Regions from separate parts of the Streptomyces sp. NPDC045968 genome, predicted to be linked through region 1. Evidence: riboswitches for the same ligand, from Rfam matches in the RefSeq annotation. Region 1 holds a riboswitch; each other region holds the start of a gene.
What was found. Region 1 has a riboswitch for cyclic di-AMP ahead of AC07FA_RS24355 (C40 family peptidase). Riboswitches for the same ligand answer to the same signal wherever they lie in the genome.
Positions count from the first base shown of each region.

Region 2: linked by a shared signal. The riboswitch ahead of AC07FA_RS30050 (C40 family peptidase) and the one ahead of AC07FA_RS24355 (C40 family peptidase) in region 1 are both predicted to bind cyclic di-AMP.
Region 3: linked by a shared signal. The riboswitch ahead of AC07FA_RS12840 (M23 family metallopeptidase) and the one ahead of AC07FA_RS24355 (C40 family peptidase) in region 1 are both predicted to bind cyclic di-AMP.
Region 4: linked by a shared signal. The riboswitch ahead of AC07FA_RS16690 (transglycosylase SLT domain-containing protein) and the one ahead of AC07FA_RS24355 (C40 family peptidase) in region 1 are both predicted to bind cyclic di-AMP.

Region 1 covers NZ_JBWKLF010000008.1:330,479-337,699, forward strand. Annotated here, with positions in the region: gene AC07FA_RS24335 (GNAT family N-acetyltransferase) at 1-277, opposite strand, end outside; gene AC07FA_RS24340 (C40 family peptidase) at 332-1,402, opposite strand; gene AC07FA_RS24345 (hypothetical protein) at 1,650-2,003, shown strand; gene AC07FA_RS24350 (hypothetical protein) at 2,029-3,132, opposite strand; gene AC07FA_RS24355 (C40 family peptidase) at 3,281-4,453, opposite strand; cyclic di-AMP (ydaO/yuaA leader) riboswitch at 4,452-4,616, opposite strand; gene pcrA (DNA helicase PcrA) at 4,877-7,221, shown strand, end outside.
Region 2 covers NZ_JBWKLF010000012.1:95,698-102,918, reverse strand. Annotated here, with positions in the region: gene AC07FA_RS30080 (adenosylmethionine--8-amino-7-oxononanoate transaminase) at 1-478, opposite strand, end outside; gene bioB (biotin synthase BioB) at 471-1,652, opposite strand; gene AC07FA_RS30070 (8-amino-7-oxononanoate synthase) at 1,796-2,956, shown strand; gene AC07FA_RS30065 (ATP-binding protein) at 3,146-3,577, shown strand; gene AC07FA_RS30060 (LysR family transcriptional regulator) at 3,597-4,514, opposite strand; gene AC07FA_RS30055 (LysE family translocator) at 4,587-5,228, shown strand; gene AC07FA_RS30050 (C40 family peptidase) at 5,246-5,716, opposite strand; cyclic di-AMP (ydaO/yuaA leader) riboswitch at 5,720-5,884, opposite strand; gene AC07FA_RS30045 (hypothetical protein) at 6,258-6,566, opposite strand; gene AC07FA_RS30040 (ATP-dependent Clp protease proteolytic subunit) at 6,574-7,209, opposite strand.
Region 3 covers NZ_JBWKLF010000003.1:695,096-702,316, forward strand. Annotated here, with positions in the region: gene AC07FA_RS12825 (sulfite oxidase) at 1-166, shown strand, start outside; tRNA gene AC07FA_RS12830 (tRNA-Met) at 277-350, shown strand; gene AC07FA_RS12835 (PP2C family protein-serine/threonine phosphatase) at 619-1,788, shown strand; cyclic di-AMP (ydaO/yuaA leader) riboswitch at 2,073-2,226, shown strand; gene AC07FA_RS12840 (M23 family metallopeptidase) at 2,238-3,281, shown strand; gene AC07FA_RS12845 (aldo/keto reductase) at 3,425-4,369, shown strand; gene AC07FA_RS12850 (PrsW family intramembrane metalloprotease) at 4,375-5,889, opposite strand; gene trmB (tRNA (guanosine(46)-N7)-methyltransferase TrmB) at 6,006-6,827, opposite strand; gene lhgO (L-2-hydroxyglutarate oxidase) at 6,820-7,221, opposite strand, start outside.
Region 4 covers NZ_JBWKLF010000005.1:208,213-215,433, forward strand. Annotated here, with positions in the region: gene AC07FA_RS16680 (PepSY domain-containing protein) at 1-73, shown strand, start outside; gene AC07FA_RS16685 (GNAT family N-acetyltransferase) at 167-667, opposite strand; gene AC07FA_RS16690 (transglycosylase SLT domain-containing protein) at 775-1,584, opposite strand; cyclic di-AMP (ydaO/yuaA leader) riboswitch at 1,587-1,742, opposite strand; gene AC07FA_RS16695 (carbon-nitrogen hydrolase family protein) at 2,078-2,956, opposite strand; gene AC07FA_RS16700 (APC family permease) at 2,963-4,468, opposite strand; gene AC07FA_RS16705 (TetR/AcrR family transcriptional regulator) at 4,606-5,205, shown strand; gene AC07FA_RS16710 (DUF5988 family protein) at 5,228-5,434, opposite strand; gene AC07FA_RS16715 (ATP-binding protein) at 5,526-6,782, opposite strand; gene AC07FA_RS16720 (cryptochrome/photolyase family protein) at 6,937-7,221, opposite strand, start outside.

The sequences.
Region 1 (7,221 bases):
TGGTGAAACCGGCTGCCAGCAGCGCCGGTTCGACGGCGGGGGCCCAGTTGGGCAGGTACTCCAGGCGCGGGAGACGGTTCCGCTCACGGAAGGCGGTGATCAGATCCGCCACGTCGAGGGCGGTCGGTTCGGCGCCCTGGTCGGGAATGGCGTAATTGGCGTACTTCAGCTCCCAGCCCGGGTTGTGGCGCACGGTGAACGGGCCGACCCGGTAGTGGTCGGGGGAGCGGAGGGTGAGGGTACGCGCGTATGTCTGGACGTCGATGTCCATGGCCATGTGGTGGATGTGCCCTTCTCCAGGTCCCGCCCCGGCCGGGGCGGCGCCGGGAGCCTATGCCACCCGGGTCGCTCCCGCGAAGGGCATTTCGTCGATCGGCGCGATACGGACGGGGGCACCGGGGCGCGGTGCGTGGATCATCTGGCCGCCGCCGATGTACAGGCCGACATGACTGACGCCCGAGTAGAAGAACACCAGGTCCCCCGGGGCGAGTTCGGAGCGGGACACGCGCTGTCCTGCGTTGATCTGCGTGTACGTGGTGCGGGGCAGCGAGACACCCGCGGAGCGCCAGGCGGCCTGGGTGAGGCCGGAGCAGTCGAAGGAGGAGGGGCCGGTGGCGCCCCAGACGTACGGCTTGCCGAGCGCCCCGTACGCGAAGTCGACGGCCTGCGCGGCACGGGCGTTGGGGGCGCCGACCGCTCCGCGCGGAGTGCTGCGGTCGGCTCGCACGGCCGCGCCGCCGTGCCCGGCGTCGGCCGCGCGCTCGTAGCCGGTGCGCTGGGCGTCGGTCAGGGTGTCGAGGAGGCGCCTGGCGTCGGCCAGCTTGGTGCGGACCGTCTCCTTGTGCCTCGTCAGTTCGGCCCGGCGGGCCGTGAGCGTCGCCAGCTCGTCCTCGGCCCTCGCGCGGAGCTGGGCGACGCCGGTGACCTGTCGGCGGATTCCGTTGAGCATCCTGGCCTGGCGGTCGCCGGCCCGGTCCAGGAACGACGCGCGTTCCAGGTACTGGTCGGGGTCGGAGGAGAGCGCCAGCTGTACGGCGGGGTCGAGGCCGCCTGAGCGGTACTGCGCGGTGGCCAGCGAACCGAGGGTGTGACGTGCGGAGTTGAGACGTTCGGTCCTGCGGGCGGCCTCGTCGCGCAGCGCGTCCACGGATCTCGCGGTCGCGGTCGCCTTCTCCTTCGTGCCGTTGTACCGCTCGGTGGCGACCTCGGCGTCGTGGTACAGCCGGTCGACCTTGGCCCTGACCTGGGCCGGGGTGAGCTGTGGTTCGGCGTGCGCGGCCCCGTCGAAGGCGGTGGCGGTCGCGGCCCCGGCGAAGGCCAGGGTCGCCGCTGTACGGGCAGCAGGGCCGGTGAACGGGCGCTGCTTGGGTTTTCGGTGAGCGGCTTTCCGGTGTGCTGCCACGAGGGCCGCGTCCTTCCTGTTCGGCTGCCCGCCGGGAGCTGCCGACGGGCCTGGGAAGGGACGCTAAACCCAGGACACGGGAAAGGGTCGTCATGACAACTATTGCCTTGATGTGGCGTTTCGCTACCTCTGTGCGACCGGAAAAACAGCGCCGGAATCAGGCAATTCGTACAGGCGCGAGCGAAGTGGCCGGGACGTGGTACCTGGCCGTCCTGGGGTGATAAGGGCCCGGCTAGGCTGCCGGGTCATGGACGTACTCATCAATGTCTTCGTCGCCCTGCACATCATCGGTATCGCCTCGCTGCTCGGCGGTTTCCTGACCCAGATGAAGGCGATGGGTGCCGGCACGGCCCGCTTCGTACCGGCCATGCTGCACGGCGCGCTGACCATGCTGGTCACGGGAGTCGCCCTGGTCGGCCTCAACCAGGCCGACGACCAGACCGTGAACAACATCAAGATCGGCGTCAAGCTGCTGATCCTGGTCGTGATCCTCGGGATCGTCTACGTCAAGCGGGACGAGGAGCGGGCCGGAAAGGGCGAGTTCGCGGCGGTCGGCGGTCTGACGGTCGCCAACATCTTCATCGCCACCCTCTGGACCTGAGTCCCGAGCGAGGCCCCGGCCCCGCTCAGGACCGCGTCGCGATTCCGCACCCCTCGTCCCCGGCCTTCATCCGCTCGGCCATTGGCGTACTGCGGTCGTAGGGGTCCATCTCGTCACCCGCTCCGGTGTCCGGCCGGCCCGCGCCGAACGCCGGGGTGAGGTAGCCGTTGAAGGTCTCGCAGCCGCCGTTGGCCGTGTCGGCCGAGTACGAGACGAGGGAGAAGGTGCCCGGCTCGGTGACCACCTTCGCGGGGTCGTCCCAGTTCAGCACCAGCTCACGGCGCACGATCGTGCGCGCGATCTCGTCGCTGTCCGCGGCCCGCGCGACCGGATACACGTACGTGACGTCGGTGGTCACCTGAAGGGCTCCGCGCTCGCCCTCCCGGTACGTCATCCGCCCCCGGGTCCTGACCACGTCCCCGACCAGGCGCGCGTGCGACGTCTCGAACCGGCTGAAGAGCAGCAGCGGGTTGTTCTTCCTGCTCGGAGTGCGGAACGCGGCCGCCAGATAGGCCTGGACGTCCTTCTGGTGGGGGTTGATCAGCGCGATCGCCCTGTCCGGGTGCTCACCCCGCAGCACGCCCGGTTCCAGACCGGACGCGTCGAGGAAGTCGAGGGTCCGCCCGAGAGCCTCCTCCACCTGCGCCGTGTTCATCCACCCGGTCGCCCTGGCCGCGGGGACCGTGATCCCGGCCGTGCCGCCGGCCCAGCGCGCCGCAGGAGAGCCCTTGAACGGTTCCTCGCGCGTGGGCCGCTGGGCCCCCGTACCGGCATTCCCGGGAGGCGGCTGGTCCGGGCGTTCCGACTCCGCCGCGAGCGGCTCGCCGGCTCCGCCGTCCCCGCCGAACCATCCGGTCACCCGGTCCGGAGCCACCGCCACGACCAGTAGGGCCAGTACGACCACCAGGCCGACCGCGTACCAGCCCGCCTTCCGCCGCGGCCGGGCCGGGGAGTACGCGCGCCACGCCTCCGGAGACGCGGACTCCTCGCGCAGCCGCCGCGCCACGAGGCGAGCCCGCGCCGACGGCTCCTCGGGTGCGTCCGCCGTGCCCTCCGCCGACTCCCGGAGGAATCGCTCCCACTCCTCGTCAGGCACGGACGAACCGCCCCGCTCCCCACCCGTGTTCACACCGAACTCCTCGTGTCCACCACCGCTTCGCCCCCCCCAGGGGTCGTCATGCGGATGGTCCCACAGCGGTTCGCGGGGCGACTGCCCGGTTCAGGCGGGCCTTACGGCCGGTCCTGACGTGAGCGGGACGGGTGCGGGGGCCTCGGCGTCACGCCGGCCGCACGCTCCCGTAGATCGGCATGTAGTAGATCGACTCCTCGCGCACGTTCGCCCCCGGCTTCGGCGCGTGGATCATCATGCCGTCGCCCTTGTAGATGCCGACGTGGCTGATGTCGTCGTAGAAGAAGACCAGGTCGCCCGGCCGCAGATCCGCCGTGGCCACCCGGGTGCCGACCTCCACCTGGTCCCAGGTGGTACGGGGCAGGTCGACGCCCGCCGCCTTCCAGGCCGCCTGCGTCAGCCCCGAGCAGTCGTACGAGGCGGGGCCCGTCGCCCCCCAGACGTACGGCTTCCCGATCTGGGCCCGTGCGAAGGCGAGGACCTTCTCCGCCTTCGCCGCGTAGCCGCTGTCCGCGTCCGTACCGCTCCCGGTCCCGGTGTCCGTGCCGCTGTCGGGCTGCCCGGCGTCCTCCTTCGCCGCGTCCTCCTGGGCCTGGCGCTCGGCCTCCGCGGCGGCGGCCTGCTGACGGGCCAGCTCCTGCGCCTTGCGCTCGGCCTCCGCCTCCTTCTCGCGCTCCAGCTCCGCGAGCCGCGCCTTCTCCTTGGCGGTCAGCTCCGACAGCAGGCTGCGCGCCTCGGTCAGCTTCTCCTGCACCTGCTGCTTGCTGGCCCGCAGCGTGGTCTGCGCCTCGGTGAGCGTCTCCAGGCTCTTGGTGGCCTCGACGCGCTTCTTCGCCGCCGCCTTCTGCTGCGTACGGAAGTCCGAGACCGTCTTCTGCTGCTGGCTGGTCATCCGCGCCATCAGCTGGTCCTGGTCGAAGTACGACTGCGGGTCGTCCGCGAGGAAGAACGTGGCCGTCGGCGCGACCGCACCGCTGCGGTACTGCGCCGCCGCGAACCGCCCCAGTTCGCGCCGCGTCTCGTTCAGCTTCTCGGCGCGCTTCGCCGCGGCGTCCAGCAGCCCGTCGACCTTCGCGCGCTGCTGGGTGGAGGCGGACTTCGCCTTGTTGTACTGCTGGGTCGCGGTGCCGGCCTGCCGGTAGAGGTCGTCGACCTTCTTCTGTACGTCCTCGATGCTCGGCCGGGGCGCAGCGGGCGCGGCCGTCGCGGTCTGCGTGGAGATCAGCGTCACAGAGGCCAGCGCGGCCGTCGTGAGTCCGATGCCGTGTGAGGTGGTGCGCATACGGGTGCGCGGTTTGCGATGCGACGACAAGGCCGGCATCTCCTTCCGTGGACCGCCTACCGGGTTAGCTGTCGGGTTCGGGCGGAACGGAAGGCTGCCCTACGGTCCACGTGAGGGCTGTGGACCGATTCACCCCGGTGCTGCGTGTGGGTCCCCGGTTCCGAATGCCCCTGGGGGCAGCTGGATTCGGCGTGGGCGCCCGCTCGGCGTGGTTCGCCTCAAGGGAGTACGGGCCGCCCGACGACGCACGCTAGCCAACCCGTGGCGTCCCTGTGAAGGTTGATGTTCGATATGCCCGATACATTTTCGTGACCTTGCGGGAAGCGGTACGGCCGGACCGTCGAAGGCCCTCGCCGCCCTCACGCCGTGTGGCCGCCCGGTCTCCGTGCGCGCATGCCCCGGACGCCTTCCTGCGGAATGCGGCCCCGGGGTGTCAGTGGGGCCGCCTAGACTCGTCAAGCGATGAGCAGCCTCTTTGACGACAGCTTCCTGACCGGCCTCCAGAACTCGGAGGAAGGGCCCCCGCCGCCTCCCGAGGACCACGCACCCGAAGCGGTGCCGGAGGGTCTCTTCGAGGGCGTCTTCGACGCGCCCCCGCCGCCCCGCGAGGGGTACTACCGCGACGGTGCCCCCCGTCCGGTCATCGACGCCGCCGCGCTGCTCGACGGGCTGAACACCGAGCAGCGTGCCGCGGTCGTGCACGCCGGTTCGCCGCTGCTCATCGTCGCCGGTGCCGGATCGGGCAAGACCCGCGTGCTCACCCACCGGATCGCCCATCTGCTGGCCGAGCGGGGCGTCCACCCCGGCCAGATCCTCGCGATCACCTTCACCAACAAGGCCGCGGGCGAGATGAAGGAGCGGGTCGAGCAGCTCGTCGGGCCGCGCGCCAACGCCATGTGGGTCATGACCTTCCACAGCGCGTGCGTACGCATCCTGCGCCGCGAGTCCAAGAGGCTCGGCTTCACCTCCTCGTTCTCGATCTACGACGCCGCGGACTCCAAGCGGCTGATGGCGCTCGTCTGCCGCGATCTGGACCTCGACCCGAAGCGCTACCCGCCGAAGTCGTTCACGGCCAAGGTCTCGAATCTGAAGAACGAGCTGATCGACGAGGAGACCTTCGCCGGGCAGGCGGCGGACGGCTTCGAGAAGACCCTCGCCCAGGCGTACGCGATGTACCAGGCACGGCTGCGCGAGGCCAACGCCCTGGACTTCGACGACATCATCATGACGACGGTGCACCTGCTCCAGGCGTTCCCCGATGTCGCCGAGCACTACCGCCGCCGCTTCCGGCACGTCCTGGTCGACGAGTACCAGGACACCAACCACGCGCAGTACACCCTCGTACGCGAGCTGGTGGGCCCGGCCGGTGAGGCCGACGCCCCCGCCGAGCTGTGTGTCGTCGGTGACGCGGACCAGTCGATCTACGCCTTCCGGGGCGCGACCATCCGCAACATCCTCCAGTTCGAGGAGGACTATCCGAACGCCACCACGATCATGCTGGAGCAGAACTACCGCTCCACGCAGACGATCCTGTCCGCGGCCAACGCGGTCATCGAGCGCAACGAGAGCCGCCGCCCCAAGAACCTCTGGACGAACGCCGGCACCGGCGCCCGGATCACGGGGTACGTCGCGGACACCGAGCACGACGAGGCGCAGTTCATCGCCGACGAGATCGACCGGCTCACCGACGCCGGTGACGCGAAGGCGGGCGACGTCGCCGTCTTCTACCGTACGAACGCGCAGTCCCGTGTCTTCGAAGAGATCTTCATCCGGGTCGGCCTGCCCTACAAGGTCGTCGGCGGTGTGCGCTTCTACGAGCGCAAGGAGGTCCGCGACGTCCTGGCCTACCTCCGGGTCCTCGCCAACCCGGAGGACACCGTCCCGCTGCGCCGCATCCTGAACGTGCCGAAGCGCGGTATCGGTGACCGCGCCGAGGCGATGATCGACGCCCTGTCGATGCGCGAGAAGATCTCCTTCCCGCAGGCCCTGCGCCGCGTCGACGAGGCGTACGGCATGGCGGCCCGCTCGTCGAACGCCGTGAAGCGCTTCAACACGCTGATGGAGGAGCTTCGCACCATCGTCGAGTCGGGGGCGGGCCCCGCGGTCGTCCTGGAAGCGGTCATGGAGCGCACCGGATATCTCGCCGAGCTCCAGGCGTCGACCGATCCGCAGGACGAGACGCGCATCGAGAACCTTCAGGAACTGGCGGCCGTCGCCCTCGAATTCGAGCAGGAGCGCGCGGCGGCTGAGGAGGGCGCGGGCACGCTCGCCGAATTCCTGGAGAAGGTCGCACTCGTCGCCGACTCCGACCAGATCCCCGACGAGGACGAGGAAGGCTCCGGCGTCATCACGCTGATGACGCTGCACACGGCCAAGGGGCTGGAGTTCCCGGTCGTCTTCCTCACCGGCATGGAGGACGGCGTCTTTCCGCACATGCGGGCGCTCGGCCAGGCCAAGGAGCTGGAGGAGGAGCGGCGGCTCGCCTATGTCGGCATCACCCGCGCCCGCGAGCGGCTGTATCTGACCCGGGCCGCGATGCGCAGTGCGTGGGGCCAGCCCTCGTACAACCCGCCCTCGCGGTTCCTGGAGGAGATCCCGGACCAGCATCTGGAGTGGAAGCGCAAGGGCCCGATGGCCGCTCCGGCCGGACCGACGTCGGGGATCACGTCCTCGCTGTCGTCCTCGCGCTCGAAGTCCGGTCCCTCGGGCTTCGCCACCCGGCGCACCGCGGACAAGCCGGTGGTCACGCTGGTGGTGGGGGACCGGGTCACGCACGACCAGTTCGGTCTGGGCACGGTGACGGCGGT
Region 2 (7,221 bases), on a different contig from region 1:
GCCAGGTGTCCCCGTGGTAGCCGCCGCGCCAGGTCAGCAGCCGCCGCTTGGCCGGCTGTCCGGCCGAGCGCCAGAACTGCAGGCACATCTTCACGGCCACCTCGACCGACACCGAACCGGAGTCGGCGAGGAACACGTGCCGCAACGGCTCCGGGGTGATCTCCACCAGCCGGGTCGCCAGCCGTACGGCGGGCTCATGGGTGAGCCCGCCGAACATCACATGGCTCATCCGGTCCAGCTGGCCGCGCGCCGCCTCGTTGAGCACCGGGTGGTTGTAGCCGTGCACCGCGGACCACCAGGACGACATGCCGTCCACCAACTCGCGCTGCCCGTAGGCCTCTTCGGCGAGCCGGAGCCGTACTCCGGACGCGGACTCCACGACCAGCGGTTCCTGGCGGCCCGGCATCGGGCCGTAGGGATGCCATACATGGGCCCGGTCCAGGGCACGCAACGCGGCGGGGGAGAGCGGCTCAGGCATTGGGTGCGAGATCCGTACCGGCACCGCGACGGCGGACCGCCACCAGGTCCGTGCGTGCCGCAGACACCTCGGCGGCGTCTGCGACAGCCTCGCCCGCGGCCCCCTCGTCCACGGGCTCGCCGCAAGGTGCGCAGCCCCCCTCGTGCGAGCCGCAGCCACCGCCGGCCTGCGTACGGTGCCGGGGCAGCGTCGTCGTACCCGCGCCCTCCACCTCGAAACCGGCGTCCGCGATCATGTCCAGATCGGCCTGGCCCGCCTGGCCCTCACTGGTCAGGTAGTCACCCAGGAAGATCGAGTTGACCAGGTGCAGGGCGAGCGGCTGCATCGAACGGAGATGGACCTCGCGCCCGCCCGCGAGCCGCACCTCGACATCCGGGCAGACGAACCGGACCATCGCGAGAATGCGCAGACAGCGCTGCGGGCTGAGGTTCCACTCCTTCGCGAGCGGGGTGCCCTCGAACGGGATGAGGAAGTTGACCGGCACGGAGTCCGGGTCCAGCTCGCGCAGCGAGAACACGACATCGACCAGGTCCGCGTCGCTCTCACCCATGCCGGCGATCAGCCCGGAGCAGGCGGACAGCCCGGCGGCCTGCGCCTGCTGCACGGTCTCCACCCGGTCCGCGTAGGTGTGCGTGGTGGTGATCTCGCCGTACGTCCCCTCGGACGTGTTGAGATTGTGGTTGTACGCGTCGGCGCCCGCCGAGCGCAGCCGCTCGGCCTGTCCGTCGGAGAGCAGGCCGAGACAGGCGCACACCTCGACGCCCTCGTTCTGGTCCTTGATCGCCTCGATGGTCTGCGACACCCGGTCGACATCGCGGTCCGTCGGACCGCGTCCGCTCGCCACCAGGCAGACACGCTTCGCGCCGCCCGCCACCCCGGCGGCGGCCGCCTTGGACGCCTCGTCCGGCTTCAGCCAGGTGTACTTGAGGATCTCCGCCTTCGACCCGAGCCGCTGCGAGCAGTACGAGCAGTCCTCGGGGCAGAGCCCGGACTTGAGGTTGACCAGATAGTTCAGTTTCACGCGCCGCCCGAACCACTGGCGGCGTACCCGGCCCGCGGCGGCCACCACGTCGAGCAGTTCGTCGTCGGAGGTCGCCAGCACGGCGAGCGCTTCTTCGCGGGTCGGCAGTTCGCGCCGCAACCCCTTGTCCACCAGCGTGTTCAGCAGGTCCATGGCGATGATCCTGACGTACGGCACGGTCATCGGCCAAGGAGGAACCAGACAGAAGAGGCGGCGAAGGGTGTGGGTATTGCCACACCCTGACCTGCTGCGCCCGCGGCTAGTGTCTGTGAGCTGCCTACAAAAGGGACCACCCCATGTCCTTCGCCCCGTTCGACTGGATCGACGCCGAGGCCCGTCGCCGTGCCGCCGCCGGACTCGTCCGCACGCTGCGGCCGCGACCCGCGGAAACGGAACTGCTGGACCTCGCGAGCAACGACTATCTGGGCCTCACCCGGCACCCCGAGGTCACCGCCGCGGCCGCCGACGCGGCGCTGCGATGGGGCGCGGGCGCCACCGGATCGCGACTCGTCACCGGTTCCACCGCCCTGCACGCCGCACTCGAACGCGAACTCGCCGCGTTCTGCGGATTCGAGGCGGCCCTGGTGTTCTCCTCCGGCTACGCGGCCAACCTCGCCGCCCTCACCGCGCTCTCGGGCCACGGCTCCCTGATCGTCTCCGACGCGGGCAACCACGCATCGATCGTCGACGGGTGCCGGCTCTCCCGGGCGGCGACGTCCGTCGTGCCGCACGCGGAGCCCGACGCCGTGCGCAAGGCGCTGCACGCGCACGACGGACGGGCGCTGGCCGTGACCGACTCGGTCTTCTCGGTGGACGGTGACGCCGCTCCGCTGACGGAGCTCGCCGACGCGTGCCGGGCGGAGAACGCCGCACTGCTGGTCGACGACGCACATGGGCTGGGCGTCCTCGGGGAAGGCGGGCGCGGTGCGCTCGCCGCCGTCGGACTCGCGGGCGGCGAGGGGATCGTCGCCACCCTCACCCTGTCCAAGTCCCTGGGCAGCCAGGGCGGGGCGGTCCTCGGACCGGCCCGGGTCATCGACCACCTGATCAACACCGCCCGTACGTTCATCTTCGACACCGGACTCGCCCCGGCGGCTGCCGGCGGCGCCCTGGGAGCCCTGGACCTGCTGAGGCGTGAACCGGAAAGGGCCGGCCTGGCCCGCGCGGTGGCCACGGCCCTGCACGAACGGCTGACCGCCGCCGGGCTCACGGCGGCCCGTCCCGACGCCGCGGTGGTGGCGGTCCGTGCGCCGTCCGCGGACGCCGCGGTGCGCTGGGCGGCCGACTGCCGCGCCGCCGGAATCGCGGTGGGCTGCTTCCGGCCCCCGTCGGTGCCGGACGGGATCTCCCGGCTGCGGCTGACCGCCCGGGCCGATCTGACGGCGGAGCAGATCTCGGCAGCGGTGGCCACGATCGTACGGACCGCTCCCGATGGCGCGTCGGTTCAGCCCGGCTGAAACGGGAGGCCACCCGGGCCGCCGCGGAGAAGCGCCACCGTCCCGCGGCGGAGTTCACCGCTTTGAGCGACAGATATCTGCATATCTTGGTGCAACGTCGTTACAGAGGGCAGCATCAGTGTCAATCTGGCGCGAAGCACAACCCTGGCCGATCTCGTGTCGGCCGGGCCGGGAAGGGACGGCGCCGCCATGGCAGACCATCAAGAAGCATCCGTCACTCTGCCGAGCGATCCGGTCTCGGTCTCCTCGGCGCGCAGATATGTGGCCCGGGTACTCACCGAGTGGGGCCTCCCGGACGACGCCGAGTTCGCCGACAGCATCCGCCTGATCGTCTCCGAACTGGCCACCAACGCCGTGCAGCACACGTTGGGCCAGTCGCCCACGTTCACCGTGGAACTCCGGCTCGACCGGGACGAGGAGCTGTACGTGGGGGTGACGGACAGTCACCCTCGCTGGCCCCGCCGGCTGCCCGTGGCCGTCCAGCAGGACAACGGGCGCGGCATGGTCATCATCCGCTGTCTGGCCAAGGAGTGCGGCGGGCGGCTCACGGTCAGTCCCACGGCCGAAGGGGGCAAGACGGTCTCGATCGCGCTGCCGTGGACCGTCCCGGTCCAGAGCTGACCCCGGAGGAAACGGTCCATCACTGCGCTGCGGCCGCGCGGCCGAAGCCGCTGCGCAACAGCGCCGTCAGCGTCGCCGCCGCCGCGGTCGCCCGGTCACCGCGGTGCACCACGGAAATGGTCCGGCGGAAGGCCGGAGGGTCGAGCCGGCGCACCGCCACCGGCGTCGGGGACATCGCTGCGACCATCTCCGGTACCACCGCCGCCCCGAGCCCCGCGCTGACCAGAGCGCACACCAGCGCGTAGCCGGGGGACTCGCAGACCACGGCCGGCGTCGCCCCCGCCTCGGCCAGGGCGCTCTCCACACCGCGCCGGGGCGGATGCGTCGGCGCGCTGCTGATCAGGGGGCGGCCGGCGAGCTCGGTGACCGGCAGCCGCCCCGTGCCCTCCGAGAGGACCTGCCCGACGGCGGTGATCAGGACCAGCTCCTCGACCAGCAGCGGTTCGACAACCACCCCCGCGGGGGGCGGATCGGCGACCGCCGGTTCGTACGCGTGCGTCAGCGCGAGGTCCACCTCGCCCGAGGCCACGGCGGCGACCCCGCCGGGCGGCTCCAGATCCGTGACGGTCAGCTCGACGTCCGGATGGGCACGGCGGAAGGCGCTCAGCACCGGAGGCAGCAGGTGGATGCCGGCCGTGGTGAACGTGGCGACCCTCAGCCGCCCGCCGGACAGCCCGGAGAGCCGCGCCAGCTCGTGGCGCGCCTGGTCCATCTCGTCCAGGACCCGCCGGGCCCGACCCGCCAGCAGCTCACCGGCCGCGGTGAGCCGTGCGCCGCGGTGGTGGCGCACCAACAGCTCCGCACCGGCCTCCCGCTCCAGTTTGGCCAGCTGCTGCGAGAGCGCGGGGGCCGTGTAGCCCAGCCGGGCCGCGGCCCGCGTGATCGAACCGGCCTCGGCGACCGCCACCAGCGCCGCCAGGCGTGTCGGGTCGTACATTAAGCGTTCCTTTAGGCAGACCCAGAAGATTGCAAGTACACGCTAAAGGCCCGGCCGGTCCATGGTGTACCCATGGACGCACAACTGCTGGCCTTCATCGGAGTCGCCGCGGGAATGGTGGCGCTGCCGGGCGCCGACTTCACCGTGGTCGTACGCAATGCCCTGGCCTCGCGCCGGGCCGGAGTGGCCACCGCGCTGGGCGTCGCCGGGGGGCTGCTGGTGCACACCGCGCTCGCCGTGGCGGGCCTCGCCGCTGTGCTGGTGGCGATGCCCGTGCTCTTCCGCACCGTCCAGCTGCTCGGCGGCGCGTATGTGCTCTACCTCGGACTGAGCGCGCTGTACGCGATACGGCGGCGGCCGGCTACGGCCGGGGCGGATCAGGACACGGCACCGGGGGCGAGCCCCGAAGCGCTCGGGCGCTCGCTGCGGCAGGGATTCCTGACCAACGCCCTGAACCCCAAGGCGCCCGTGCTCTTCCTCAGCCTGCTGCCCCAGTTCGTGCCCGACGGCGAACCGCCCCTGCCGAGGACGCTGCTGCTCGCGGCCGTCGTCGTACTGCTGGCGCTCATCTGGTTCCCGGCCGTGGCCCTGCTCGTGGACCGGCTCGGCCGGTGGCTGCGCCGGCCGCGTACCGCCAGGGCGATCGAGGGCGGCAGCGGCGCGGCACTCACCGCGCTGGGACTCGTGCTGGTGGGTGGGCCCCTGCTGCACTGAGGCAGCAGGGGCGCCGGTCAGCGCACCCGTCCGTACCAGACGCTCTTGGACCAGATCCGCTCCAGGCGCACGACCGACCCGGACTTCGGGGAGTGCCAGATCCGGCCGTGGCCGGCGTAGATGCCCACGTGGTAGACGCTGCGCCCGGAATGGAAGAAGACCAGATCGCCGCGTTTGCGCTGCGACGAGGAGATGTGGCGGGTCTTGTTGTACTGCTGCTGCGCCGTGCGGGGAAGCTTCTTGCCCACCCTCTTGAACGAGTACAGCGTCAGCCCCGAACAGTCGAAGCGGCGGGGGCCCGCGGCACCGTACTTGTAGGGTGCACCCTTCTTCGAGGCGGCGATGCTGAGCGCCTTCGTCGAATGGGTGGCGGCCTCGGCATCGTTCACGATGCCCGGGGCCAGCATGGTGGTGCCGATGGCGAGAGTGAGTACCGAGGCCGTACCGGCCCGGGCGAGAAGTGACGGGACATGAACCTGCGCAGACATGCGCAACCCTTCGTCAGCCGCCTGTGAAGGATGACCTGTCGGGTTCGGGCTGGCGAAGTTGCCCGGCCGCGCTTGGCGGCTTCACCCCGAGGGACGGCCGGTCTCCCGGTCGACCCGTTGTGCTCGGGTCCTCCACTCCTGCCGATCCACTCCTGTCGACCAGTCATCCGGACAGCGGCAGGACTCGGCGTCCGCCCGGACCGCCCCGCCGCGGTGGCGGGGGCTTGTCGTCCCAGGGATCTTGACTCACTCAGTGCCGGTTTTCCGAGCTGAAACGGTGTTATGTGAGGCTCATCACGACTGATCCATTCGGGTGGACAGGGAGGATTTGAGTCGGGAGACCGGCTCCCCGGCCCGCCTCGTACCAGCGGCGGAGCGCTGAATTCCGCTCACACTCCACTCGCTTTGCGCAAGTTGAGCTGTCCTTCGTGAGGGGGACGGCCTACGCCGAACGAGCGAGGAAATTCGGTACGAGGATCGGGCGTGTCGGACGGGTGCGCCCGAAGAACCGGTCGCGAAGGGGAGTCGGGGGAGCGGTCGGTCAACTGGCGCCGACGGGGGGTACGGTGACCCGCTCCGCGCGCCGCTCCCCGTCGAGCACCCGCAACGCCCGCGCCAAGGTGCCGGCGTGGATCTGCGTTTCGCCCCGCTCGTGCATGGAGGCGAGCGCGTCGCGCAGCGCTCCGGCCCGGGAGGCCAGTGCCTGCGCCGCGCGGAGCGCGCTGTAGGTGTCGCTGCCGCGCGCCGGATTGATCCGGCCCAGTTGGTCGAGCACTTCCAGGTAGCGGTCGATGAACTCCCCCTCGGCGCGGGTCAGCGCGGGGAGCGGCGGGAACTCCGGTGGCGGCATCGGCGGTTCACCTCACGGTGTGCGGCGGCTGGGACGGACTGCGGTTCTCCATGACGTGGTCCACCAGCCCGTACGCCTTGGCGGCAGCGGCGTCGAGGATGGTGTCCCGGTCGAGGTCGGCGGCGACCTGCTCCGCGGACCGGCCGGTGTGCCGGACCAGCATTCCCGTGAGCATCTCGTGCACGCGCATCAACTCCCGTGCCTCGATCTCCAGATCGGAGGGCTGGCCCCGCACGGCCTCGGGCAGGGAGGGCTGCTGAATGACTACCCGGGCGCCGGGCAGGGCATGTCGCCGGCCGGGCGCGCCGGCCGCCAGCAGAACGGCCGCGGAGGAACCGGCCTGACCGAGACAGAAGGTCTCCACCTCGCAGGTGAGGTACTGCATCGTGTCGTAGATCGCGGCCATGGCGGTGAACGAGCCGCCGGGGGAGTTGATGTACAGCGAGATCGGCCGGTCGGGCTCCGCGTGCTCCAGGTACATGAACTGAGCGATGAGGTCGGTCGTCGCGGTGTCGTCCACGGGCGTGCCCAGGAAGACGATCCGCTCGGACAGCAGCTTCGAGTACGGGTCGAGGGTCCGGGTTCCCGTCGCGGTGCGTTCGGTGAACTCCGGCAGTACGTAACGAGCGGCGGGGCGGATCATGGCGAGGTCCTC
Region 3 (7,221 bases), on a different contig from region 1:
CTGGCGTGCGCACTGGGCGGCCACCCCCGGCAGCCATGTGCTCGGCGTCCGTGCCACCGACGCCACCGGCAGTACGCAGCCGGTCGTCCAGCGCTGGAACAGGGGCGGCTTCGGCAGCAACCACGTGCAACGGGTCTCCGTCCTCTGCGTACCGGAGACCGGCTGACCGCCGTCGCCCGGGAGGCGCGGGAAGCGGTCGCGCGACGAGGGCCCGTGAGGAGCGACCGCGAGGGTGGTCATGAGTCCGTCCGGGATGCCGTAGAGTTGTGTTTACGACGCGGGGTGGAGCAGCTCGGTAGCTCGCTGGGCTCATAACCCAGAGGTCGCAGGTTCAAATCCTGTCCCCGCTACTGAAGGACCGGGCCCGGTACGCACACAGCGTGCCGGGCCCGAGTCGTTTCCTGGGTCCGGCAGGCCGTGACGGCCCGCTCGGCCCATGACGCGGCGTGATGATCCCGCCCGCGCTCGCGGACAGTGCGTGACCGGGTCGTGGGAAGCGCCTCCGCGCGCTCCCCCCTTTGGCCGATGACGAGTCGCCGCGCGGCGCGGCGCCGGTCAGCCTGGATGGGGCGCGGTACCGTCCGCAACCGTAGGCGGACCCGGGCAGGAGAAACTCAGGTGGGGAAGCGCGACACAGGACGGGGCGGAGCTGTCGGGGGAGTCCGTGCCCGTCGGTTCGTCCGCGTGCTGCCCGCCCTGATGATCGCGGGCGGTGCGCTCTTCGACCTCACCACCCCGCCCACCTTCACCCCCGTCCCCCTTTTCGTGGCGGCTCCTCTGATCGCCGCACCGTTCTTCTCGCGGGCCAGTACGGTCCGGACGGGTATCGCCGCGGTTCTCGTGATGGCGGTGCTGGACCTGTACAGCCGCACGCTCAGCCAGGTGGAGCCCGTGATCGAGCTGGTCACCGTGGTCACGGCCGGGCTGCTCGCCCTGTTCGTCAACGGTGTCGTCCGGCGGGGCAACAAGCAGCTGGCGTCGGCGCGGGTCATCGCGGAGACCGCCATGCGGGCGGTGCTGCCCACGCCGGCCGACCGGATCGGCGGGCTCCACGTCGCGGCACGGTACGAGGCGGCCCAGGCGGACGAGTTCGTCGGCGGCGACCTGTTCGCCGTCGCGGACACTCCGTACGGGGTGCGGCTGGTGGTCGGGGACGTACGGGGCAAGGGCCTCGACGCCGTCGGGGCGGTGGCGGTGGTCATCGGGGCGTTCCGGGAGGCCGCGGAGCAGGAGCGTTCGCTGGAGGGCGTGGCGCAGCGCCTGGAGCGTGCGCTGGCGCGGGAGGGGACGCGGCGCGGCGGGCTCGATGCGATGGAAGGGTTCATCACCGCCGCGCTCGCGGAGATCCCGTCGGGGGCCGGCCTCGTGAGGCTGGTCAACAGGGGGCACCCGGAGCCGATCCTGCTGCACGCCGACGGAAAACTGGACGTGCTGGTGTCGGCCTCGCCCGCGCTGCCGCTCGGGATGGATCTGGGTGTGTGGCCGGACCGGTCGGAGGAGTGGCTGCTGCCCGCGGGGACGACGCTGCTGATGTTCACGGACGGCCTCTCCGAGGCGCGGGACCCGGCCGGTGTCTTCTACGATCCGGCGGACCGGTTGCGCGGGCGGATCTTCCCCGGGCCCGAGGAGCTGCTGTCCGCGCTCATCGACGACGTACGCCTGCATACGGGCGGCCGGTCCACGGACGACATGGCACTGCTCGCGGTCGGCCGGCCGGCTGAGGGGCAGCCCGAGCGCCGGAGGACCGTGAAGATCGTGGGCCGGGGGAACCGCGAACGAACGGAATGAGCCACCGGGTGACGGGCCGTCGGCGGAGGCCGCGCGTCCGGTGCTGCGGAACGGGGCCACCGTCCGTAATCGAAGGATGCCCCTCCGCATAACATTTGACACAACGTCAGAAACGGGTTGCCCCTCGATGGGTGTTCAACTCGCCCGATTGCACCCGGTTGTATCCCGGTACGTCCAGGCCAAAGTCACGAACGATCACTCGGAACAGCTTGGAATCGCACCCGTCTGTCTATTAACGTTCGATAACGCAGCGCGGTCGTCCAAGTCGTCGCAAGAGGCGGCACCGTGCGCGAGCGCCGAATTCCGCAAGGGAACCGGGGAACCACCTACATGGGGTGAATCGGGCCACCTGTGTCTCGCGAGAGGCAGAGCGGCCCGTAGGAGACCTTCCTGCTCCGAACCCGTCAGCTAACCCGGTAGGCGAGAAGGAAGGAAAGGAGTGCGCCCACGTGGCGTCCAACAAGCCTGCCCCCGAGGCCCCGTCACCCTTTGCCACCGATACTCTCGGCGGCCCGGACAGGACCTGGGAGGAATGGAATCCCACGGAGGAGTCCATCCGGCCGGTTCGCGGCAGGCATCGCGTAGCCAAGCAGCGCGGTCTCGCTCGTAGTTCCACCGTCCTCGGGGTCGGCGTCATCGCGGCCGTCGGTGCGGGTGGCATGGCCACCGCTCAGGGCAAGCCGCCGGTCTCCATCTCTCTTCCCGATTCCATCGCGGACAATCTGCCCGACGCCAAGTCCCTTCCCGGTGTCGGCTCTTTGATGTCCGGCGACACCGACGCGAAGGACACCGCCACGGTGGCCGTGTCGTCCCCGCTCACCACCGCCGGCATCACCACCGCCGAGGCCGAGCAGGGCGCGACGGACGCCGGAGAGGCGCTGCGCACCCGGATCCTCCAGCAGGCCGAGCAGCAGCAGGCCAGCGCGGACGCCGAGGCCAGGGCCGCCCAGGAGGAGGCGGCGGCCGAGAAGGCCGCAGCCGAGGCCAAGGCCCAGCAGACCGAGGCGGAGGCCAAGGCCGCCGCCGAGAAGAAGGCGGCCGAGGAAGCCGCCGAGCGCAAGGCCGAGGCCGAGCGGCTTGCCAAGCTCGCCGCGAGCTACGCCCTGCCGGTCTCCTCGTACTCGATCACCGCGACGTACGGCCAGTCCGGCTCCATGTGGTCCTCCGGCCAGCACACCGGCCTCGACTTCGCGGCACAGGCGGGCACACCGATCAAGGCCGTGCACGGCGGGACCGTCACATCGGCCGGCTGGCACACGTCGTACGGCTACCACACCGTCATCGAGCTCGACGACGGTACCGAGGTCACGTACAGCCACCAGTCCTCGATCCACGTCAGCGCGGGCCAGCGGGTCAAGACCGGCGAGACCATCGGCCGCGTCGGCGACACCGGCAACGCGAGCGGTGCGCACCTCCACCTGGAGGTCCACACCGCCGGCGGCTCGGGCATCGACCCGATGAGCTGGCTCCGCGGCAAGGGCCTGACGATCTGAGACCCGGCAGCTGAGACACCGCGTCCCGCACCCCGGACGCACCTGAACCCCGGCAGCCCTGACGCACACCCCCCGACGTCAGGGCTGCCGGTCTGCCGTCTCCTGGTGGAATAGCGCGGTCCGGGGACGGGGTTGAACCACCCATGACTTCACTCCGTACGCTCGGTTCCTCCGGCCTTCAGGTCTTCCCCCTCGCCCTCGGCGGCAATGTCTTCGGCTGGACGGCCGACGAGGCACAGTCCTTCGCCGTGCTGGACGCCTATGCCGCGGCCGGCGGCAACTTCATCGACACCGCCGATGCCTACTCGGCCTGGGCGCCGGGCAACGAGGGCGGCGAATCGGAGACCGTCGTCGGCAAGTGGCTCGCCTCGCGGGGCAACCGCTCCGACATCGTCGTCGCCACGAAGGTCGGTGCCCACCCCTCGTACAAGGGGCTCTCCGCCGCCACCATCAAGGGAGCGGCCGAGGAATCGCTGCGCCGGCTCGGCACGGACCACATCGACCTCTATTACACGCACTTCGACGACGAGACCGTCCCCGTCGAGGAGATCATCACCGCGCTCGACCAGCTGGTGAAGGACGGCAAGGTGCGCGAGATCGCCGCGTCCAACATCAGCCCCGAGCGGCTGCGGGCCTCGCTGGACTTCTCCGAGCGCGAGGGGCTGGCCCGTTACGTCGCTCTGCAGCCGCACTACAACCTCGTCTCACGCGACACCTACGAGGGCGGGCTCCAGGACACGGCCGCCGCCGCCGGTCTCGCCGCCGTCCCGTACTTCGCCCTGGCCTCGGGCTTCCTCACCGGCAAGTACCGCGCGGGCGCCACGGTCGACAGCCCGCGGGCCGACAAGGCGGGCCAGCACCTGGAGTCGGAGCGCGGACAGAAGGTGCTCGCGGCGCTCGACACGATCGCGACGGAGCGTGGCGCCGAGATCGCCACCGTCGCCCTGGCCTGGCTGGCCGCCCGTCCCACCGTGGTGGCGCCCATCGCGTCGGCCCGTACGGTCGAGCAGGTGCCCGCGCTCGTCGCGGTCGCCGGCCTCCGGCTGACCGAGCAGGAGCAGGCGGCGCTCACGGAAGCCTCCGCCTGACACGCTCACCGAGCGGGACGGCGAGGTGAGTCGTACGGGGCCTGACGGTACGGCGGCTGGTGGTACGGGCGTTGCTGGTACGGATGTTGCTGGTCCGGAGGTTCCTGGTACGGACGTTGCTGGTACGGGAGCCCGGTGGGCGGCGCCGCCGGGTTCAGGTACGGGTTGTAGCCGCCGTACCACCGGTGCGGGGCCGGGAGCGGTGCCGACGGCCGGGGCTTGAGCCGGCCCGCCGCGTACGTGAGTGCCGGGCCGGCGATCTCCCGGCGCTCCCAGAGGTGGTGCAGCAGCTCCCGCTCCCGTACGGCGAAGTCCGCGCCCGCCGCCCCGCGCCGGGCCCTTCGCCGCAGCACGGCCAGTGACGTCGCGAACGACTCGTACTCGGCCACCGACCGGGCCGCGGCCCTGGCGCCGGCCCGGCCCGGGCCGCTGTTCCAGTGGCGGGCCACGTCACGGGCCATACCGCGGGCCCGCATCGAGGAGAGCGCCGACGGTTCGGCGGGGGAGAGCCAGCCGGCCGCCGCGTACGCGGGCAGCTCGGCGGCGAGCGTGCGCAGCTCGCGCTGGCGCGACCAGATCGCCAGCCAGGTCACGAGGGCGAACGCCGGGACCATGAACGCCCCGTACACCGCGAAGAAGCCGTACCGGCCGAAGGTCGACGAGCCGTTCCACAGGGCGTGCATCCCCATGGCGAGGGCGAGTCCCAGCAGGGGGACCACGATCCGGCGGGCCCGGTGGCGCCGCGCGCTGAGCGCGGCGATCCCGAAACCGATGCCGGTGAGCACGGTGAACAGGGGGTGCGCGAACGGCGACATCACCACGCGGACGAAGAAGGTCCCGGCCGTCACCGCACCGATGCCCGTGCTGCCCAACTGCTGGTCCTCGCCGAAGGCATTGCCCAGGTAGAGGATGTTCTCGGTGAACGCGAAACCGGTCGCGGTGAATCCGGCGACCACGATGCCGTCGACGACACCGCTGAACTCCCGTCTCCGGAAGAGGAAGATCAACAGAACCGCGGCGGCCTTCGCGCTCTCCTCGACGACCGGCGCTATCACCGTCGCACCGAGGGTGTCGGCGCTCGACGGGTCCGCGGTCGCCGTGGCTATCCAGCGCGCCGCGAAGGTGTTCGCGGTGATCGCGACCAGCGCGGCGGCGCACGCCCCCCAGGCGAAGGAGAACAACAGACTCCGCCAGGGGCCCGGCTCGACCCGGTCCAGCCAGCGGAAGGCCGCCATCAGCAGCGGCACGGGCAGCACGGCGAGCCCGAGCCCGACGAGGAAACCCTGCGTACCGGTCTGCTCGCGGACCAGGGACAGGATGAGCAGCCCGCAGAGCGCGAGTACGGAGATCACCGCACCGGCACGGAACGTCCTGCTGCGCCACACCATGCCGACGCGGCGCGGCCGGTCACGCCACTGCCCGCGCTCCGGCACGGCGCCCAGGATCTCGTCGAGCCGTTGCTCCTCGAGAACCGGGACGGCCGGCTGCGGCTGCTGGTGCTGCGCGGACCACTCGTACACCCGACGACCCTAACGAGGGGAACCGACACCTGACCACGGGGCGAGGGGCGCGTGGCCGGGAAGCATCCGGCCCGGAAAGAGCCGGCGGCACGGCGGCACGACGGCGTCCGGCGGACTCAGACGCGGGCGAAGAGCAGGTCGTGCACGACGTGTCCCTTGTCCAGGCCCTGGCCCTCGAACCGGGTCAGGGGCCGGAACGCGGGCCGTGGTGCGTATCCGCCGTCCGCCTGTGTGTTCGCGAAGCGGGGGTGCGCGGTGAGCACCTCCAGCATCTGCTCCGCGTACGGCTCCCAGTCGGTCGCGCAGTGGATCACGGCGCCCGGCTTCATCCGCTGCGCCACCAGGTCGAGGAACTCCGGCTGGATCAGCCGCCTCTTGTGGTGGCGCGCCTTGGGCCAGGGGTCGGGGAAGTACACCCGGAGGCCGTCGAGTGCCTCGGGGGCGAGCATCTCGCGCAGCAGGATGATCGCGTCACCGTTGGCCACGCGGACGTTGGTCAGACCCGCCCGGTCCGCGAGGCCGAGCAGATTGCCCTGCCCGGGGGTGTGCACGTCGACGGCCAGGATCCCGGTGCCCGGGTCGTCGGCCGCCATCTGCGCGGTGGCCTCGCCCATCCCGAAGCCGATCTCCAGGATGACCGGCAGCCCGTCGAACAGCTCGGGCAGATCGAGGACGCGCTGTCCGTCGATGTCCAGCCCCCACTTCGGCCACAGCCGCTGGAGGGCGTCCTCCTGGCCGGCGGTGACCCGGCTGCGGCGCGGCTGGAAACTGCGGATCCGGCGCTCGTGGTGCGAGCCGGCGGGGTCGGCGGCGGGACCGCCGGGGAAGCGGGGCTCCTGACGCAGCCGGCGCATCCGCTCGAAGGAGGCGGCGCGCAGGGCAGCCGCGTCGTCCGTGGCGCCGGGCGTCTCGGGGGTGGGGTTCAGGGGCTCAGACACAATGCCCCGATTCTACGGCGGGTGGCTTCCACCCCGTGGCACGAGCCCGCGACAGGGCCCGCCGTGCCACCTCCCTCCCGATGGGCAGCGAGGCGGTGGCGGCGGGCGAGGGCGCGTTCAGCACGTGCACGGTGTGCGGTGCCTCACGGATCAGGAAGTCGTCCACCAGCGTGCCGTCCCGCAGTACGGCCTGGGCCCTGACGCCTGCGGTGGAAGGGCGCAGGTCGTCCTCCGTCACCTCGGGCAGCAGCCGCCGGACGGCCTCGGTGAACGCCCGCTTCGACAGTGACCGGTGCAGCTCGCCCGCCCCGTACCGCCAGTGCCGGCGGGCGATGTGCCAGGAACCCGGCCAGGTCAGCGTGGCCGCGAGCTCGCGCGGGCGCACGACGGGCCA
Region 4 (7,221 bases), on a different contig from region 1:
CTGGAACAAGACCGAATTCGAGGTCGACGCGGCCAGCGGCACGATCGTCCGCGAGGAGACCGACCGCGACTGACGCCGGGCGGCGCAGTCCCTGCGTGGTGGTGGCGGGCCGGCCCCGGCTCGTCACCACCCTCACGCCGGAGGAACCCTGGCCCCGTGACGGGTGTCAGGGGAGCAGCACGTCCGCGCCCAGCGGCCGTTCGTAGGCGAGCCCCGGCTGCCCCTCGAGCACGGTCTCTCCCGTGCGTACGAATCCCGTGCGGGCCAGTACCGCCTGTGAGCCGGCGTTGTCCGGCGTGGTCGCGGCCCGCAGTGTGGTGAGGCCGTACTGCGTGGCGGCCAGGACGCATATCCGGCGGACGGCGGTCGTGGCCAGGCCTTGGCCGGCGGCCTTCTCGGCGATCCGGTATCCGAGCTCGGCGGAACCGTCCGCCACGTCCACCAGGTTCACCCGGCCCAGCACCTCGCCCCCGTCGCCCACCAGCACATGGAAATAGCAGAGCCCCTCGGCCTGTTCGGCCAGGAGGCTGCTGTGGCGTGCGTCGAAGTGTGCGAAGTACTCGTCGCCGCGGTCCGGAACCGAGGCGGCGAAGTAGGCCCGGTTCTCCTGCTCGAACGCGAGCAGGGCGGCGGCGTGGTCGTGGCGCAGGAGCTGGATTTCGGGCATGGACGTGAGTCTTCCACGGTCGGCGCGTACGCGGAACTGCCGGGTGGCGAGGGCCTGTCGGACCCTCGCCACCCGGCAGTCGTGAACCGTGACCGTTCGCCAGGGGATCAGTAGGCGCCGAAGACGTTGTCGATGGAGCCGTACTTGTCGGCGGCGTAGTTGCACGCGGCGGTGATGTTGGCGACCGGGTCGAAGCTGTCCATCGACGTACCGGGCACGTGGTAGGCCTGGAACGTCGGGTCGATGACCTGGAGGAGGCCCTTGGACGGGATGCCCGCGGCGGCGTTCGAGTCCCAGTTGTTGACGACCTGCGGGTTGCCCGAGGACTCGCGCATGATGTTGCGGTGGATGCCCTCGTAGGTGCCGGGGATGCCGTGCTCGGCCATGACGGCCAGCGATTCCTTGATCCAGCCGTCGAGGTCGTTCGTGTAGGTCGCGGGCTGCGCGGCGGGGGCGGCGGTCTTCACGACCGGCGTGGTCGACCGCTCGGAGCGGTCGGCGCGCTCGCTGCCGGCGGACGCACGCTCGTAGGAGGAACCGGAAGCCTTGGCTTCGGACTTGGCGCCAAGCGTCAGCTTGAGGCCCGGGCGAATGAGCCCAGGATTCTTGCCGATGGCCTTCTTGTTGTCCTTGTACAGCTTCTTCCAGCCGCCATTCACGGAATGCGTCTCGGCGATCTTGTGCAGAGTATCGCCCTTGACGACGGAATAGCTGGTGATCCCGGTCTTCTGCGCGGTGATTGCCTTGGCGGGGGCGGCCACTGACTTTTCGGCGGCGACCGATTGGGCCGGTGCCGCGGACGCGGTGGTGGCGCCGATCACCGGAAGGGCGAGGACGGCTCCGCCTGCGGTCACGGCGACGAGACCGCGGGTCAGGGGGCTGGACTTGGTACGGCGGTGCTTACCCATCGTGGGCATGGCGAATTCCTCTCCGTCGCCTACGAGGTGAGCTGTCGGGTTCAGGCTGGAGATGCCTGGCCGCAGGTGCATGCGACTTAACCCCGAGCCGTTCCGCATAACGGATCGGCGACTTACCTGGGTCCCCCGCTCCTGCCGGGCGTGAGTGGTCTGGGTTCCCGGACGGCGGCAGGATTCGGCGTTCCATCCGGATTGAGGGTGACCGTAGGCGAGAAAAGCCGAAGGGGACAAGCCCTGAATTCCTGATCACAATTCATTTGCAAGATCGATGAACTGGATCGCCGGTGAATTCACCCGAACCGCGGAGTCAACTCTCTTCCCGCAGAAGGGATGCGGGGCACACGTCAGGAACCTGCCAATCCCGGACGTGACGCTGGCCACTGAGTCCGAAAAGGGTGATTTGCGTGAAGGGGGAGTGGTCGCGGTTCGGGCGAAAAGAATGCATTGGGCTATAGAAGGTTATTGCTGTGAAAAGTCCGTATTGGCATCATTTTTAGCCTTGCGTACGAGCCTGGTCGTGCGGGGTGGGCCGGAACGTCCCTCCGTACATCGGCAGAGGGATCCGGTGGCCGTAACGCGCGAGCTGGTCCCACGGCCGGTTGAGGCCGGCGGAACCGTATGTTCGGACACGGGTCACGGTGTCGAGATCCAGGACGTCGACCAGGACCTCCTCGCCCGCCCCGGCCTGCTGGCGCACGATTCCCTCGGGATCGACGATCGCGCTGGCGCCGACGCCGGCCGGGTCGGCCGCGTTGAGACTGACGACGTAGAGCTGGTTGGTCCAGGCGTTGGCACGCGCGCAGACCAGTTCCATCTCCCGGTCCCGTGTCGTGGTGAGGGTGGGCTGGAGGATGACCTCGGCGCCGAGCCAGGCCAGCTGCCTGGCGGTCTCCGGGAACGAGCCGTCGTAGCAGATGGCGAGCCCCGCGCGGCCGATGCCGGGCAGGTCGAAGACGACGAACTCGTTTCCCGGGCTTGCCTGTTCGTAGGGCTGCCACGGAAAGATCTTGCGGTACCGGGCCACGATCTCGCCCGCCGGGGAGACCGCGAGCGCGGTGTTGTACGTGTGCCCGTCGTCGGCGCGCTCGTAGAGACTGCCCGGCACCAGCCACAGGCCGGTCTCACGGGCCAGGGCGCAGACGAGGTCGGTGAGCGGGCCCGGGACCGGTACGGCGGCCTCCCGCATCCAGTCCGCGCGTGCCTGGAGCAGCGGTGCCTCCGCGGCGAGCATCAGCTCGGGCACGACGACGAGCTGCACATGGGGAAACGTGTCGCGCACCGCGCGGACGCGGTCGGCGAAGCGGTCCCAGGTGGCGCGCAGGTCGTGCGGCACGGGAGTGGTCTGTACGGCGGCGATGGCGAGGGTGCGCATGAGTGGTCAGTCCTCCGTGAGGGACAGGGTGGCGACGGACGTACGGCCGTCGCGGAAGAAGGGGGCGTGCCGGGAGCGGATGAGGAGCATCACGGCGGCCCCGAGGACGAGGGAGCCGACGCCGAGCAGGAAGACACCGCCGACTCCGCCCAGCGACGTGTAGCCGTAGGCGGGGTCGAACATGTCGTACGAGCTGCGCACGAACGCCGCCAGCATCATCAGGCCGCCGGCGACGGGCATGACTCCCTTGACCAGCAGGTCACGCGGAGAGCGCCGCAGATGTCCGCGGAAGTACCAGGCGCAGGCGAATCCTGTGACGCCGTAGTAGAAGGCGATCAGCAGCCCCACCGAGAGGACGGCGTCGCCGAGGAAGTCGGCCGAGACCAGCGTGAGGAGGGACAGCGTCACGGCCGCCGCGGCGCCGAAGAACACCGTGCCGAACGCCGGTGTCCGGAACCGGGGGTGTATGCGGCCGAAGGCGGCGGGCAGGGCGCCGTGCGCGCTCATCGACAGGGTGGCGCGCGGGGTGGAGACGGTGCACGTCAGCAGGGCGCCCACGGCCGAGACGCCGATGGCGAGTTGTACGACCTTGGCCAGGGTGTCACCGAGCACCGCGGGCGCCAGGCCGGTCAGGACGTCGGCGGCGGTCTCCTCGTTCCCCAGTCCGAGCCCCGAGCTTCCGGTGCCGGCGAAGGAGACCGCGGCGAAGGCGGTGAACAGATAGGTGACGACGAGGATCAGAGTGGACGTCACGGCGGCCCTGCCGGGCGTGCGCGCGCTGTCGACCGTTTCCTCGTTGAAGGTGATCAGCGCGTCCCAGCCCCAGTAGATGAAGAGGCACAGCAGGACCGCCTCCGAGAACGAGGCGAAACTGTCGAAGCCGAAGGGGTTGAGCCAGCTCAGGGACGGGGTGGCCGCGCCTTCGCGGGCGAACGCGGTGACGCCGAACGCGAGGAGCGCGACGAGCTGGAGTCCCAGCATCGCGTACTGGACGTACGCGGCGAGCTGGACGCCCCGGTAGGCGACCGCGACCGCCACGGCGAGCAGCAGAACGGCGACGGCTGTGACGACCGGGGTGCTCCCCGAGGCCGCGTCGAGGCCCAGGAAGCCGAGGAGGGCGGTGGCGCCGACCTGGGCGAGCGCGGTCATCGCGATGACGGTGGCGACCAGGACCGTCCAGCCGCCGGCGAGCCAGCCGAAGGCCGGGCCGAACACCCGCGTGTTCCATACGAAGGTGGTTCCGCAGTCCGGCATCTCCCGGTTCAGCTCCCGGAAGGCGAACGCGGTGAGCAGGATCGGTATGAAGCCGAGGAGCAGGGCGGCCGGGGCGAGGTCGCCGACCACCAGGGTCACCAGACCCAGCGTGACGGCGATGCTGTACGCGGGCGCCACGGAGGCGAGTCCGAGGGCGACCGTGGCGACCAGACCCACGGAATCGCCCCGCAGGCCCTTCGCGGTGAGGGGTGGCGCGGGTGAGGGCTCGGGCTCGGCCCCGATGGCGTCTGTGGTCATGGCTGCCTTCCAGCAAGAGGCGGCCCTGGGCCACCTCGATTCGTTAAACGCTGATTTAACGAAATGCGTCTGGCGCGGTCAAGAGCTGGAACGGTATCTTTTTGATCGTCTTCAGTGAATGAGCGGGAGTGGGCACGATGGCACGGCACAAGGACCAGGAAGCGCGGCGGGCCCAGCTGGGCGAGGCGGCCGGACGGGCGCTGCTGAACCGGGGCCTCGAAGGGCTGCGGCTGCGGGACGTGGCCGAGGAGGCGGGCGTCACGCCCGCGGCGGTCCTCTACTACTACGACGACCTCGACGCCCTGATGTACGAGACCTTCCAGCAGGCCATCGAGCGGTTCTGCCGGGACCGCGACACTGCGGCCGAGCAGCACACGGACGCGCGGGAGCGGCTGCGCACCTGTATCGCGTCAGGCGTGGCAGCCGGCCCGCAGGACCGGCTGCCACGGCTTCTCTTCGAGTACTGGCCCCGCACGCTGCGCGACCCGAAGGCGGCAGCCCTCGACAGCGTCCTCACGGAACGCCAGATCGGGGTCTACCAGGGGATCCTGGTGCTCGGTGAGTCCCAGGGCCACTTCGCGCTGACGGACACCGCGCGCATGACCGCCTCGAACTTCGTGGCGATGGAGGACGGCTACCAGATGGACGTGCTCGCCGGCCGCCGCTCGCGGCCCGAGGTCATCACCGCGCTGCACTCCTATGCGCGGGCGGCCACGGGGTGCGTTCTGGAGCGCTGAGGGGCATCCGCCCCCCACGGTGCTAGCCGGGTACTTCCGTGCGCTCCCACCATTCGTAGACGGGCAACTGGCCCTCCGGCGTCGCCGCCTGACGGCTCGTCGCCTTGAAGTGCTCGTACCCACCGCGGAACGGGATCTTGACGTCGAGCCCGGGGCCGGCGACGGAAACGATCCGCTCGGGAAGATCGTCGGGGCCGCCTTCGAGGACTGCTTTCGTTACGTTGGCCATGGGGAAAGTCTGCCCGGAGAGCTGCCCCGCCCCTCCGTGACGCGCCGACGGCACGGCATCACAGGGGAGGCGAGGGGCAGGCCCTGACGGCTCAGGTCCGCGCGTGCGTCGTGATGTCGGCGGCGAACTCGGCGATGACGGCCGGGGTGACGGTCGGCCGGCACTGACCGAGGGCGGCGAGATAGTCGTCGGTGTCCGCGCCGGCCTCGGGGACGTCGCGTTCGAAGGCGGCCTGGGCGGCGGTCCGGGCCGCGTGCTCGATGTCGGCCGGGGTGAACAGCTCGCTCGCCGCGACCAGCGCGTCCACGTCGACGTCGTCCCGCCGGGCCGAATGGCGCGACCAGATCGCCGCCCGGGCCGCCTCGTCCGGGGTGCCGATCGGGACCAGGTAGTCGAAGCGTCCCGGACGGAGGAAGGCCGGGTCCAGCGAGCGGATGGAGTTCGTGGCGCAGACCAGCAGCCGCTCGTCCCGCTCGCGGAAGCCGGGGATGAGTTTGAGCAGTTCATTGGTGACGCCGTGCATGCCGGGCTCCGGGCGCTCCCCGCGTACGGGAGCTATCTCCTCGACCTCGTCGATGAAGACCAGCACCCGTTCCAGCTCCGCGATCCGGGCGAAGGCCGTGCGCAGCGCGGCGGCGAGATTGCCCTCGTCGGCCAGCCGGGACGGCAGCAGCTCGACGAAAGGCCAGCCGAGGCGGGAGGCGATGGCCCGCGCGAACGTGGTCTTTCCGGTCCCCGGCGGGCCGAACAGGGTGATGGCGCGCGGCGGGACGACGCCGTGCCGGGCCGCACGCTCGGGCTCGGCCAGCGGCATCACGACACGGCGCTCGATGAGGCTCTTCTCCGCCTCCATGCCGGCCACCTTGTCCCACAGATCGCCGGACAGCACCCGGCCGCCCAGCTCCTCCAGGAGGTCGGCCGGGGTGCCCGTCGCCGGTTCGGCCTTCTCGAAGTAGGCGACGGCGGGCCGCCGCGTGTATCCGGCCTTCCGCAGCCCCTCGCCGAGCTGTTCCTCCTCCGCCAGCACATAGGCGATGCGCCGCACCCGCGCCTCGATCAGCCGGCGTTCGAGCTCCACCAGCAGCGCACTGGCCAGACCCCGGCCGCGCCAGGCGGGTTCGATGGCGATCCGCATCACCCACGCCCGGCCACCCGACACATGGGCCAGTGCCGCGCCGATGGGCCGGCCGCGGTGCACGGCGACGACCGCCGGCTGGCGGGACGTCAGTGCGCTGATGCACTCGGCGAGCGAGAAGACGGACTCCTGGCCGAGGTCCGCGGTCGTATCGATGAGATGGACGACCGCCGCCAGATCGTCCTCGCGATAGTCATGGATGAGCCAGTTCACGTGCCGCTCCTCGCCTCGGGGTGGTTCCGGAGACGCTAGAGCCCCGGCGGCGGGCCGTCGTGCGCCGCCGAGGACAACATCACGGCCCCAGTCGTACGAAAGGGAAGCGGTACGAGCGGTGGATTACGGGTACGGGGGCCCGCTGCGCGGTGCCTCACGACAGACCACGGGCCTCCTTGAACCGGGTGAGCCCCTCCGCCAGGTCCACGAGGGGCTCCGGGTAGTCGTACCGGGCACGGTCGGGCCCGCGCAGTTTCCACGGCTCGTGCACCGCGCTGCCCTCGATGCCGCTCAGCTCGGGCACCCAGCGGCGTACGTACGCCCCATCGGGGTCGTACCGCTTGCCCTGAAGCACGGGGTTGAGCACGCGATTGGGGCGGCTGTCCGTACCCGTACCCGCCACCCACTGCCAGTTGAGCTGGTTGTTGGCGACATCGCC